One region of the Cognatiyoonia sp. IB215446 genome, then DNA from elsewhere that is predicted to be linked to it. Evidence: riboswitches for the same ligand, from Rfam matches in the RefSeq annotation. Region 1 holds a riboswitch; the other holds the start of a gene.

Region 1 (5,047 bases):
CCCTTCGGCCCAGGATGTCGCCGCTTCCGTGCCGTAATTCTCGATAATTGCCGAAACGAGGGTCTGCGAATACACGTTGGTGGAGGACCGGTGGCAAACCATGCCTTCATAAGCCGGATCGGCCAGATCGACATAAGACATGGGCGGGTCGGTCACGTCGGCCTTGTCATAGAAGATAATGCGCGCACGCTGGCTAAAGCCGAACCACTGGTTGTCATCATCCTGCAGCGCTTCGGGAATGCGTGTCTCAAGCACCGCACTGTCGATGGATTGCAGCACACCGGCCTCCTTCGCGCGCTCCAAGCGGGATGTATCGACCGTCAGCAGGATATCGGCGGGCGAGTTTGCACCTTCCGCTTCCATACGTGCAATTAGCTCATCCGCATTGCCTTCAATCCGGTTGATCGTGATGCCGGTCATATCGGTGAAGTCGGAATAGAGCCGCTCATCAGTGTCGTAATGACGCGATGAATAAAGGTTCAGTTCACCCTCGGCATAGGCCGAGGATGCGATCGCCGTCAGCGCGGTTGCGCCGATAAGAAGTGCTTTGGTGGTCTGTGTCATGATCCAATCCCTGTTTTATGAGCGTTTTACTCAGGAATTGCATTTACCATGTTTCAAGCCAATGTCCAGATTCCTGAGCGAAATTGTCAGATTGACATGGGTGACAAAATCACTCAGGTTTGGACTCATCTTCCAGCCACCCGTGTTCGCAGCAGGGGAAGCCCGACAAATCACCCGATGAAAGGACTTCTCGTCATGCCCAAACCATTGGACAGCTCGAAAACGACCAAACAGGACGACCAGCTCTCGGTGCCGACCAAGGCCGAGCTCCTCGAAGCGTTGCAACACGATGGCAGCCGTGCGGGATTGCAGCTGGAATGGATGCTTGACCGCTGCGCCGGACGTGAGGGGCGGCTGTGATGGGTATGCCAAAGATGATGCCGCAACCGACGCAACCTACCCAACATCTGCCCTGCTTTGATGCGCGCGATATGGTCAGTGATGAAGGCCAGGCCAATATCGTGCTGGACGATCAAGTCTATGTCTTGCGTATCACACGCGCGGGCAAGTTGATCCTGACAAAATGAATGCGTCCCTTGCACATCGTGGCGCGGCCACTGTTGCTGTTATTGATGATTTTGACGGGCTGACAGCCGCTGCTGTTATCTACCTGCGCATGTGGTGCGAAGGTCCAGAGACGCAAACGAACGTCATGAATGACCTGATCAACACGCTGGGAAGAGGACGCGGGCACAATGCGGTTGCCGCCTTTGCAGAGCTTTGCAGCATGTGTGTTCGGCACGGACGCCGCCCGCTTTGCCGCCATGGGTTAAATTGCCGCTGTGTTGGTGCCGATGAGGCCAGCTTTGCCCATTTCGTGGCGAGCGCCGCAGACGGAGAGCGTGAAGATGCCATGATGATCGCTATGCTGCTGGTCCGTCCCGACATGGCCCCTGCCCTGACCAGCCTAGCCGCGGATTTCGGCCTCGCGCTCAAACAAATGAACCTCGCCGCGCCCAAAGCGGTCGCGAAGAAGCCAATTCATCAACCAGTACTTCACTAACAGGGAAAAACCTCATGAAATCCACGTATCTCGCGTCAACGGCACTCTGTCTGGCACTTGCGACGCCTGCTCTGGCGGTCGAAAAAACGGACGTCCTCGACACTTATGCCGATATGGCGGCCGCAAAATATACTGACAGCTTAACATCTGCGAAAGTGCTGCAAACTGCGATCAACGCGCTTGTTGCCGATCCGTCGGCGGAGCACCTGGAGGCCGCGAAGGAAGCTTGGCTTGCCGCCCGCGTTCCTTACCAGCAGACTGAGGTTTTCCGCTTCGGCAATGCCATCGTCGATGATTGGGAAGGCAAGGTGAACGCGTGGCCACTCGATGAAGGGCTGATCGATTACGTAGATGCCTCTTACGGTGGTCCAACGGATGAGAACGCCGCAGCGACGCTGAATGTGATCGCCAATGCGTCTTTCACGCTGTCTGGTGAGACTGTGGATGCATCCACTATCACGCCCGCACTTTTGGAAGACACACTCCAAGAGGCGGACGGGGTGGAGGCGAATGTCGCCACCGGATACCACGCGATTGAGTTCCTTCTGTGGGGGCAGGACCTCAACGGGCACGGGGCGGGCGCAGGCAACCGCCCCTGGACAGACTATGCGCAGGGCGATGCTTGCACGAACGGCAATTGCGACCGCCGCGCGGAATATCTGGTGGCGGCAACCGACCTCCTGATCTCAGATTTGGAATGGATGGCCGCGCAATGGACTGATGGTGGTGCGGCCCGCGCTGAATTGATGGCCGACGCTGATGCAGGCATTGCTGCAATGCTAACCGGTATGGGCTCGCTTTCTTACGGCGAAACTGCTGGTGAGCGGATGCGCCTTGGCGTGATGCTCAACGATCCCGAGGAAGAGCATTCTTGCTTTGCCGACAACACGCATAATGATCACTTCTACAATGGTGTGGGCATCCAGTCTGTCTATCTTGGCAGTTATACGGGCATCGACGGCACCGTGGTAAGCGGACCATCGCTTTCCGATCTGGTGGCCGAAGCCGATCCTGCGCTGGATATGGAAATGAAAGCGAAATTGTCCGATGCCGTGATGGCCCTGGGCCGCATCAAAACTGCGGCCGAGGCGGGCTTTACCTATGATATGATGCTTGCGCGTGGCAATGATGCCGGCGAAGCTTTGATCATGGGCGGCGTGAACGGGCTGATCGACCAAACGCGGTCCATCGAACGCGTCATCGCCGTTCTGGGCGCCGATGGGATCGAAATCGAAGGATCGGACAGCCTCGATAATCCAGAAGCCGTTTTTCAATAACTGACCTAAAAAGCTCGAAAACCGGGGCGGTGCTTTGGTGGCACCGCCCCTTCTCTTTTGAGCAAGTTGGTATTTGGTCGTTGCATCTTCTTCAAAAAGCTTTGGGTGAATGCGTGCGCCGCTACTTGACATTACCATCGCTAAAATTATCCAAAATTTACTTCGGTTCTGGCGCATCAAGTGCGTCGGATGAAAAGAGAACGCAGTGAGCACTCAAGATCTAAATCTGCGGCTGTCCCCGCAACTGCAAGCGGTGAGCGAAGCCGGAATGACCAATGACGCACCAGAGCGCCAGTAACGAAGGCCTGGCAAAGCTATGACCCGCGAGCAAGGAAACCGCCATGCGATTGCGATATCTTCTTCTGCTCTTTCTTCCCGCCTCCGCAATGGCGGAGGCAGTCCAGATTCCCGGACCGCCAGGGCCGCTGGAGGCAGAGCAGATCGCACCGGAAGGTGCAGCGCATGCTGTGGTGATTGTACCGGGATCAGGGCCGACCGACCGCGATGGGAATTCTCCCCAGTCCGGGCTCGCCACTGATACCTACAAGCTACTCGCCGAAGGGTTGGCGGTGCATGGTATCGCATCATTGCGCATCGATAAGCGCGGTTTCTTTGGCAGCGAGGCGGCCATCGCTGATCCAAACGATGTCACCATTGCGGCCTATGCCGATGATTTGCGCGGCTGGGTGAACCGTGCTTCCCAGATTGCGCCATGCGTCTGGATTGCCGGACATTCCGAAGGCGGGCTGGTGGCCTTGGTAGCGGCAAAGGACCCGCCTGCCAGCCTTTGCGGTCTGATCCTTCTTGCAACACCCGGGCGACCTGTCGGGCAGTTGATGATCGCGCAGTTTGAAGCCAATCCGGCCAATGCGCCAATCATGCCGGAAATCAGGTCTATCGTGACCGACCTGGAAGCTGGCACAGGCCGCGATCCAACCGACATATCGCCGGTCTTGCAGTCGCTTTTTTCACCCAGCCTCCAGCGCTATATGATTGATCTCTTTTCCTACGATCCTACTGCTATCGCCGCAGACTGGAATGGTCCCGCGCTGATCATGCAAGGTGATGCAGACGTGCAAGTCAGCCTGGATGATGCGAACCTGCTCAAAGGTGCGATGCAGCAGGCGCGGCGCGTAAACCTGCCTGGCGGGACCCATATGCTGAAAGAGGCGGTCCCTGGGGATCCTCTCGCCGACTACTACGACCCCACGCTACCGCTGCACGATATGGTGCTGCCCAGCATCGTCGATTTCATTTCGGAAAACGGGACAACTGATTGACAGAGTCCGCGTACTGGTCACTGAGACGTGCTGGCTTGCACAAAGGTTAGGTCAAATAATCGGATTGACGCCGATCACGCGTGGGTGGAGCCACAGCAGCCCCACATAAACAAAACCAGCAACAACGATGCGCAAAGCATCGCTGACCGGTGCTGACATGAAAGCAACCGCATGAGCCTGACGGCCCATGTCATCTTTGAGCATCTGCCACCCCTGCCCCATCTCGCGGCGTTTGCGGCGATCAACAAGCAGCCCACCAAAGCTGGCAAAACCTGCGAAGACACCAAACAGGATCACATGCGCCAGATCACCATTCGGGATCAGATGGGCCAGCGCCCACACTGCAAGTGCTGTCAGCAGAGGATGGCGTGTCAGGCGCACAATGCCCGGTCGCTGTGGGTCGAATAGGTAATTTTGCGCGCCGCCAAAGGAAAACGGATTTGGGCGTCCAAGCCCCAGGCTGAAGATGATGCAAGACAGTCCCATCAGGATCAGTGCAACACCATTTTGCCAAGGCGCCCAAGACCAAAGGGGGACAAAGGGTGCCTGTCCCGCGGCAATGATCAACCATGTCAAGGCACCCAATGACAATGCCCCGTAGGCCAAACCGAACCCACGCGGGCCAAGCGCCCGCACCAGAATGGGTCGCAAGGGTGGCCTGACAGGCAAAGAATGCGTGACAAAAAAGGCGATGAAAGCCACGATAAAACCAGCCCATGCCATGTTTATCGCCCTCGCTTCGCCAGCGATAAGGCGTATAAGACACTGCAAAACGTTTCCGTTACGATCATCAACCTATGTCCTGTATCGTATTTCAGCATGATCGACTTGCTGGTCTTGCGCTTAATTACTTCAAAGGGTTCGGACATCGTGAGCAAGTACCAAAAGCGCCCACGGCAATTGTTTTCTGCCCGGTGTAGTGC
Region 2 (5,047 bases), on a different contig from region 1:
GCGATGTCGCGGGCGGTCAGGCCCTGCTGTCCATCTGCCCATGTGGCCTCAGCGGCGCCGGATAGGATCACTTGAAAGATAGGCGCGTTGTTAGTGATGAGCGGGTTTTCAGGGCTGTCATCGCCCTCATGCGGCGAACCGGTGGCGAAGGAGGTGCAGTTGAGGATGACGTCAGGCGGGGCGGCCTCAAACAGGGTTTTGAGCGTTGCGGTGCTGACGGGGTCCTTGAGGCTGGCCACGAAGATGGGGAGTGGATTGAGACCTGCGCGGCTGAGGCTGCGGGTGAGCTTGTTGATCGGGTTGAGGCCGCCGCCCTGAACAAGGGCGCGGTAGAAGATGATGGGGATGATCGGTGCACCATCGGTCCAGCCTGCCTTGGCCGCATCCAGATCGGCGATGCCCGCGCCGGGCCAGTAGATGCCCGCGCGTAAGAGCGGTGCGGGTGCGCTGGGTTTGTCCCCGTCATCCAGTAGGGCCTGGGCATAGCGCAGGAGGTTGTTGCTGTTTTGCGGGCCACCTTCGATCAGGTAGGACCAGAGCGTATCGTAATCCTCCGGCGCGACTGTGGAGAGTTCGCGCAATTCCGGGTCCGGTTTGTCGTCACCGGGCAGGGCCACGAAGGGGACGCCAGCCTCGTGCAGCCGAGCAGCATATTGGGTCAATCCGTATTTCCAGTAGCCCGCGCCACCCAGAATACGGGCAATCACGAGACGGGATTTCGTGGCGCAATTGTCGAGGTGCAGATCGACCGACATTGGATGGGTCAGATGCATCATATTGGCCAGCCGCAGGGTGGGCGGCTTCTCCATCTCGGCCCGCGCATCCGAGAGGGCGGCGAGTTCTGTATCCGCTGCCGAAATGATGACGACGTCTGCGGGTGTCTGGTTCAGATCAACCGGTTCGGTGCCGTCAGCGATGGCGCCAGGGGTGGCGGCGAGCAGGTGCATTTCAGGTTGAGGCCCCGGATCGGGGTCTGGGACGGCCTTGCGTCCAGTTCACAGCGTCTTCTCCATGAAGACTGACCGGGTTGCCGTCATGTAGGGGCCGAAGGCTTCGCAGGTTTTATATCCATTGCGCACATAGAGCTTCAGGGCAGCGACCAACGCATCACCGGTTTCCAGCTTCAGGACGGGCAGGTTTTCTTCGCGGGCCTGGTCCTCGATCTGGCGCAGGATGGCGTCGGCCACGCCTTTGCCGCGCGCCTCTTCGGCGACGAACATGGATTTGATTTCGCCGTAGCCTTCGCAGGTCTTGAGCGCGCCCGTGCCAACGATCTCATCGTCTTCAAGGGCGGTGAAGAAGTGGATATCCGGGGCGACCAGCGCGTCGAAATCGAGGAAGAAGTTCTCTTCCGGTGGAAAGAGTGAGCGCATCAGCGCATGGCTTTGCTCGAGCAAAGCCTTGGCGCCGGGATGGTGCGGGTCATTCCGTTCGACGATAATCATGCGGCGAGCGCTGCTGTGATGGCCGCATGATCAAGCCCGGCCTCACCGATCACAACCAACCTTGTGTCGCGCGCGGCATCGCCGAACGGCTGATCGAAATAGGTGTCGACGCGCGGACCTACGGCCTGCAGCGTCAGCCGCATCGGTTTGCCGGCGACCGCGACGAAGCCTTTCAGGCGCAGAATACCATGCGCGCGGATTGTGTCGGCCACCTGTTCGGCGAAGGCGTTTGCATCCGCGACTTCGCCGCGCGTGATGATGAAGCTTTCGAATTCATCATGGCCGTGCTCGTGTTCATGATCGTGATCATCGTCATCGTGGTGATGATGATGGTGGTGGATTTCGTGGCGGCTTTCGAGGTCAGCTTCGGCCCCGATGCCCTGACCGAGCAGTACGTCGACCGGAAGCGCGCCCATGGCGGCTTTGACCACCTGCACGCCGTCACGGGACTCGGTTTTGAGGCGGTCGGTCAAGACACCAGCCTCATCTTCGTTCAGAAGGTCGGCCTTGTTTACGACGATCATGTCAGCGCAGGCGACCTGATCCTCGAAGAGCTCTGACAGCGGCGTTTCGTGATCTAGATTGTCGTCCTGCGCGCGCTGGGCATCGACCGCAGCCACATTATGTGCGAACTGGCCATCATGGACGGCGCGGCCATCCACAACTGTCACGACCCCATCAACGGTCACTTTGGTAGAGATGCCAGGCCAGTTGAACGCGCGGATCAGCGGTTGCGGCAGGGCGAGACCGGAGGTTTCGATGACGATGTGATCGGGCTTGTCCTCGCGGCTGAGAAGCTGCTCCATGGTCGGGATGAAGTCATCGGCCACGGTGCAGCAGATGCAGCCATTGGAAAGCTCTACGATATCGTCTTCGGTGCAGGTTTCCTCACCGCAGCCTTTCAGGATATCGCCATCGACGCCGAGATCGCCGAATTCATTGATGATGAGCGCGATCTTCTTGCCTTCGGCGTTTTGCAGCATGTGGCGGATGAGGGTCGTCTTTCCGGCGCCAAGAAAGCCGGTGACAACGGTGGCAGGGATCTTTGCGGGCATGTTGTGTCCTATCGCGTTTGGTCAGATGTCATGCAGTCACGCCGCATGCTTTGGGGACTAAGCGGTCGTGGTCCGCCTGATATCCAATGAAGACACCGCCTGTGCGCGGTGAGCTGCCGGGCTTGCTGGATTAAGCGTGGTGCGATGAACGGCACCTGATGCGATAGACATGTTGATCCTCCTTTACCGTCATCCCCGACGGCAGGTTGCGTTACTTTGCATGGCTGGTCTCCTGGCTTGCGGGTCTCGGCATTTTGCGGCCTTCCCGGGATTGCCCCAGTGGCATTGTCGCAAACGCTCTCCGCATACAGTCGCGGGGGCGGCTGTGGCTTGAGGTCTCTGAGGTAGATCGACCCGTCCACATTCCCATTTCATCCCCTGATGCTGGGCATCGGCGGGGAACCATACGCGTTATGTGTGCGCCTTTGGAGGCAGAAGGGTCAAGGTGGAAAGCGACGCTTACAGGGCAGCGGGCGGCTTTGCTTGACAGGTCGGATGCCTCCGGCGGGGGTTTTTTGGACCATGATGAAGGGGTGAGGTTCAATATCTTGTGGATAAGTGGCCGGTTTTGGCCTTATCTAGCGTACCCGCGTTGACTCGCGCCATCGCGAAGGGACAGAATTTGTCAACTTGAGGGAATCAAGAGCAGGACATCGCGTGCGGTTTAGCAAGCTCCGACTGAATGGCTTTAAAAGCTTTGTTGATCCAACCGATCTGATCATCGCGGATGGTCTGACGGGCGTGGTCGGCCCCAATGGTTGTGGAAAGTCGAACCTCTTGGAAGCCTTGCGCTGGGTCATGGGTGAAAACCGCCCCAAGGCCATGCGCGGCGGGGGCATGGAAGATGTGATCTTTGCCGGTGCCTCCACCCGGCCTGCCCGGAACTTTGCCGAAGTGTCGCTGATCATCGATAATGGAGAACGGCTGGCCCCGGCGGCGTTCAACGACAGCGATAATCTGGAGATCATTCGTCGGATCACGCGCGATGCGGGCTCGGCCTATAAGGTTGGAGCAAAGGACGTGCGCGCACGGGATGTGCAGATGCTGTTTGCCGATGCCTCCACCGGGGCGCATTCGCCCGCCTTGGTCCGGCAGGGGCAGATCGCGGAACTGATCAACGCGAAACCCAAGGCGCGCCGCCGTATTCTGGAAGAGGCAGCCGGGATTTCGGGCCTTTATCAGCGGCGTCATGAGGCGGAACTGAAGTTGAAAGGGGCCGAGACGAACCTCACGCGCGTTGATGACGTGATCGAACAACTGGCCTCACAGCTTGCGCAACTGGCCCGGCAGGCCAAACAGGCCGCGCGCTATCGCGAGATCGGGGAGAAGCTGCGCAAGGCGGAGGGCATGTTGCTTTACCGCCGCTGGAAAGAGGCCGACGAGGCGCTTTTGGCCGCGTCCGAGCAGTTGCGCGAGCGGACAACCGCGGCAGCGCAGGCTGAAAAAGCGGCGCGCGAGGCCGGCAAAGCGCGTCAGGGGGCGGAAGATGCGCTGCCCCCCTTGCGTGAGGAAGAGGCGATTGCGGCAGCGGTTCTGCAGCGCCTGCAGGTGCAACGGGATACGCTAAAGGATCAGGAACAGCGTGCGCTTGATATGATCGAGACGCTGCGCGCCCGCATCGACCAGCTCGGTCGCGATATGGAGCGTGAGGCTGGACTGAACAAGGATGCGGGCGAGACGATTGAACGGCTTGAATGGGAAGCGCGGGAAATCACGAAGGCCGGAGAGGGCCATGACAAGCGGCTGGATGCAGCACAGGTGGCAGCACGCGAGGCGGCGGGTGTGTTGCAGGAACGCGAGGCTGATACGGCGCGGATGACAGAGGATGTGGCGCGTCTGGCGGCGCGGCATCAATCCGCACAGCGCTTGCTGGATGATAGTCGCACGACGTTGGAAAAAAGCGAGGCTGAGGCCGCGCGTGCCAAGGCAGCCATGGATGAGGCGCGCGCGAACCTGACAAAGGCCGAGGCCGATTTTGCAAGTGCCGGTGAGGCCGAAAAGGCGGCGATCGCGGCCGCTGAGGCCGCCGATACAGCGCTCGTGGCCACCGAAGCAGCGCGCGCCGAAACCCAATCACGCGAAAGCGAAGCGCGCGCTTTGCGATCGGAGGCGGAAGGCGAGGCAAATGCGCTGCGCGCCGAGGTGGCCGCATTGGCCAAGCTGGTGGAACGCGACACCGCCGAGGGCGGGCAGGTCCTTGACCTTTTGCGCGTCGAAGGCGGCTATGAAAAGGCGCTGGGCGCAGCATTGGCCGACGATTTGCGCGCACCCGCTGTCGGCGCTGAGGCCAAGTCGGGCTGGGCTTTGTTGCCGGGCTATGCAGCACCGCAGACATTGCCCGATGGCGTGAAGGCGCTGACCAACTATGTGGCCGTGCCGGAAGTCTTGGTGCGGCGGATGTCGCAGGTCGGGCTGGTGGATCAGGCCGATGGGCCTCGCTTACAAGCGGATCTGAAGCCGGGGCAGCGGCTGGTCTCGGTTGAGGGAGATCTGTGGCGCTGGGACGGTTTCCGCGCGGGCGCAGAAGACGCGCCATCAACGGCCGCA

The links. A riboswitch is a leader RNA that binds a small molecule or an ion and turns the genes downstream of it on or off. The one in region 1 is predicted to bind cobalamin.
Positions count from the first base shown of each region.
Region 2: it holds a riboswitch for cobalamin, as region 1 does, so the genes downstream of both, cobW (cobalamin biosynthesis protein CobW) here and SLH49_RS22100 (alpha/beta hydrolase) in region 1, are expected to answer to the same signal.

Region 1 covers NZ_JAXBMD010000014.1:2,149-7,195, reverse strand. Annotated here, with positions in the region: gene SLH49_RS22125 (extracellular solute-binding protein) at 1-564, opposite strand, end outside; gene SLH49_RS22120 (hypothetical protein) at 760-924, shown strand; gene hemP (hemin uptake protein HemP) at 924-1,091, shown strand; gene SLH49_RS22110 (hypothetical protein) at 1,088-1,567, shown strand; gene SLH49_RS22105 (imelysin family protein) at 1,582-2,844, shown strand; cobalamin riboswitch at 2,997-3,203, shown strand; gene SLH49_RS22100 (alpha/beta hydrolase) at 3,186-4,124, shown strand; gene SLH49_RS22095 (NnrU family protein) at 4,176-4,847, opposite strand.
Region 2 covers NZ_JAXBMD010000001.1:414,635-419,681, forward strand. Annotated here, with positions in the region: gene cobN (cobaltochelatase subunit CobN) at 1-947, opposite strand, end outside; gene SLH49_RS02090 (GNAT family N-acetyltransferase) at 996-1,445, opposite strand; gene cobW (cobalamin biosynthesis protein CobW) at 1,442-2,500, opposite strand; cobalamin riboswitch at 2,705-2,922, opposite strand; gene smc (chromosome segregation protein SMC) at 3,158-5,047, shown strand, end outside.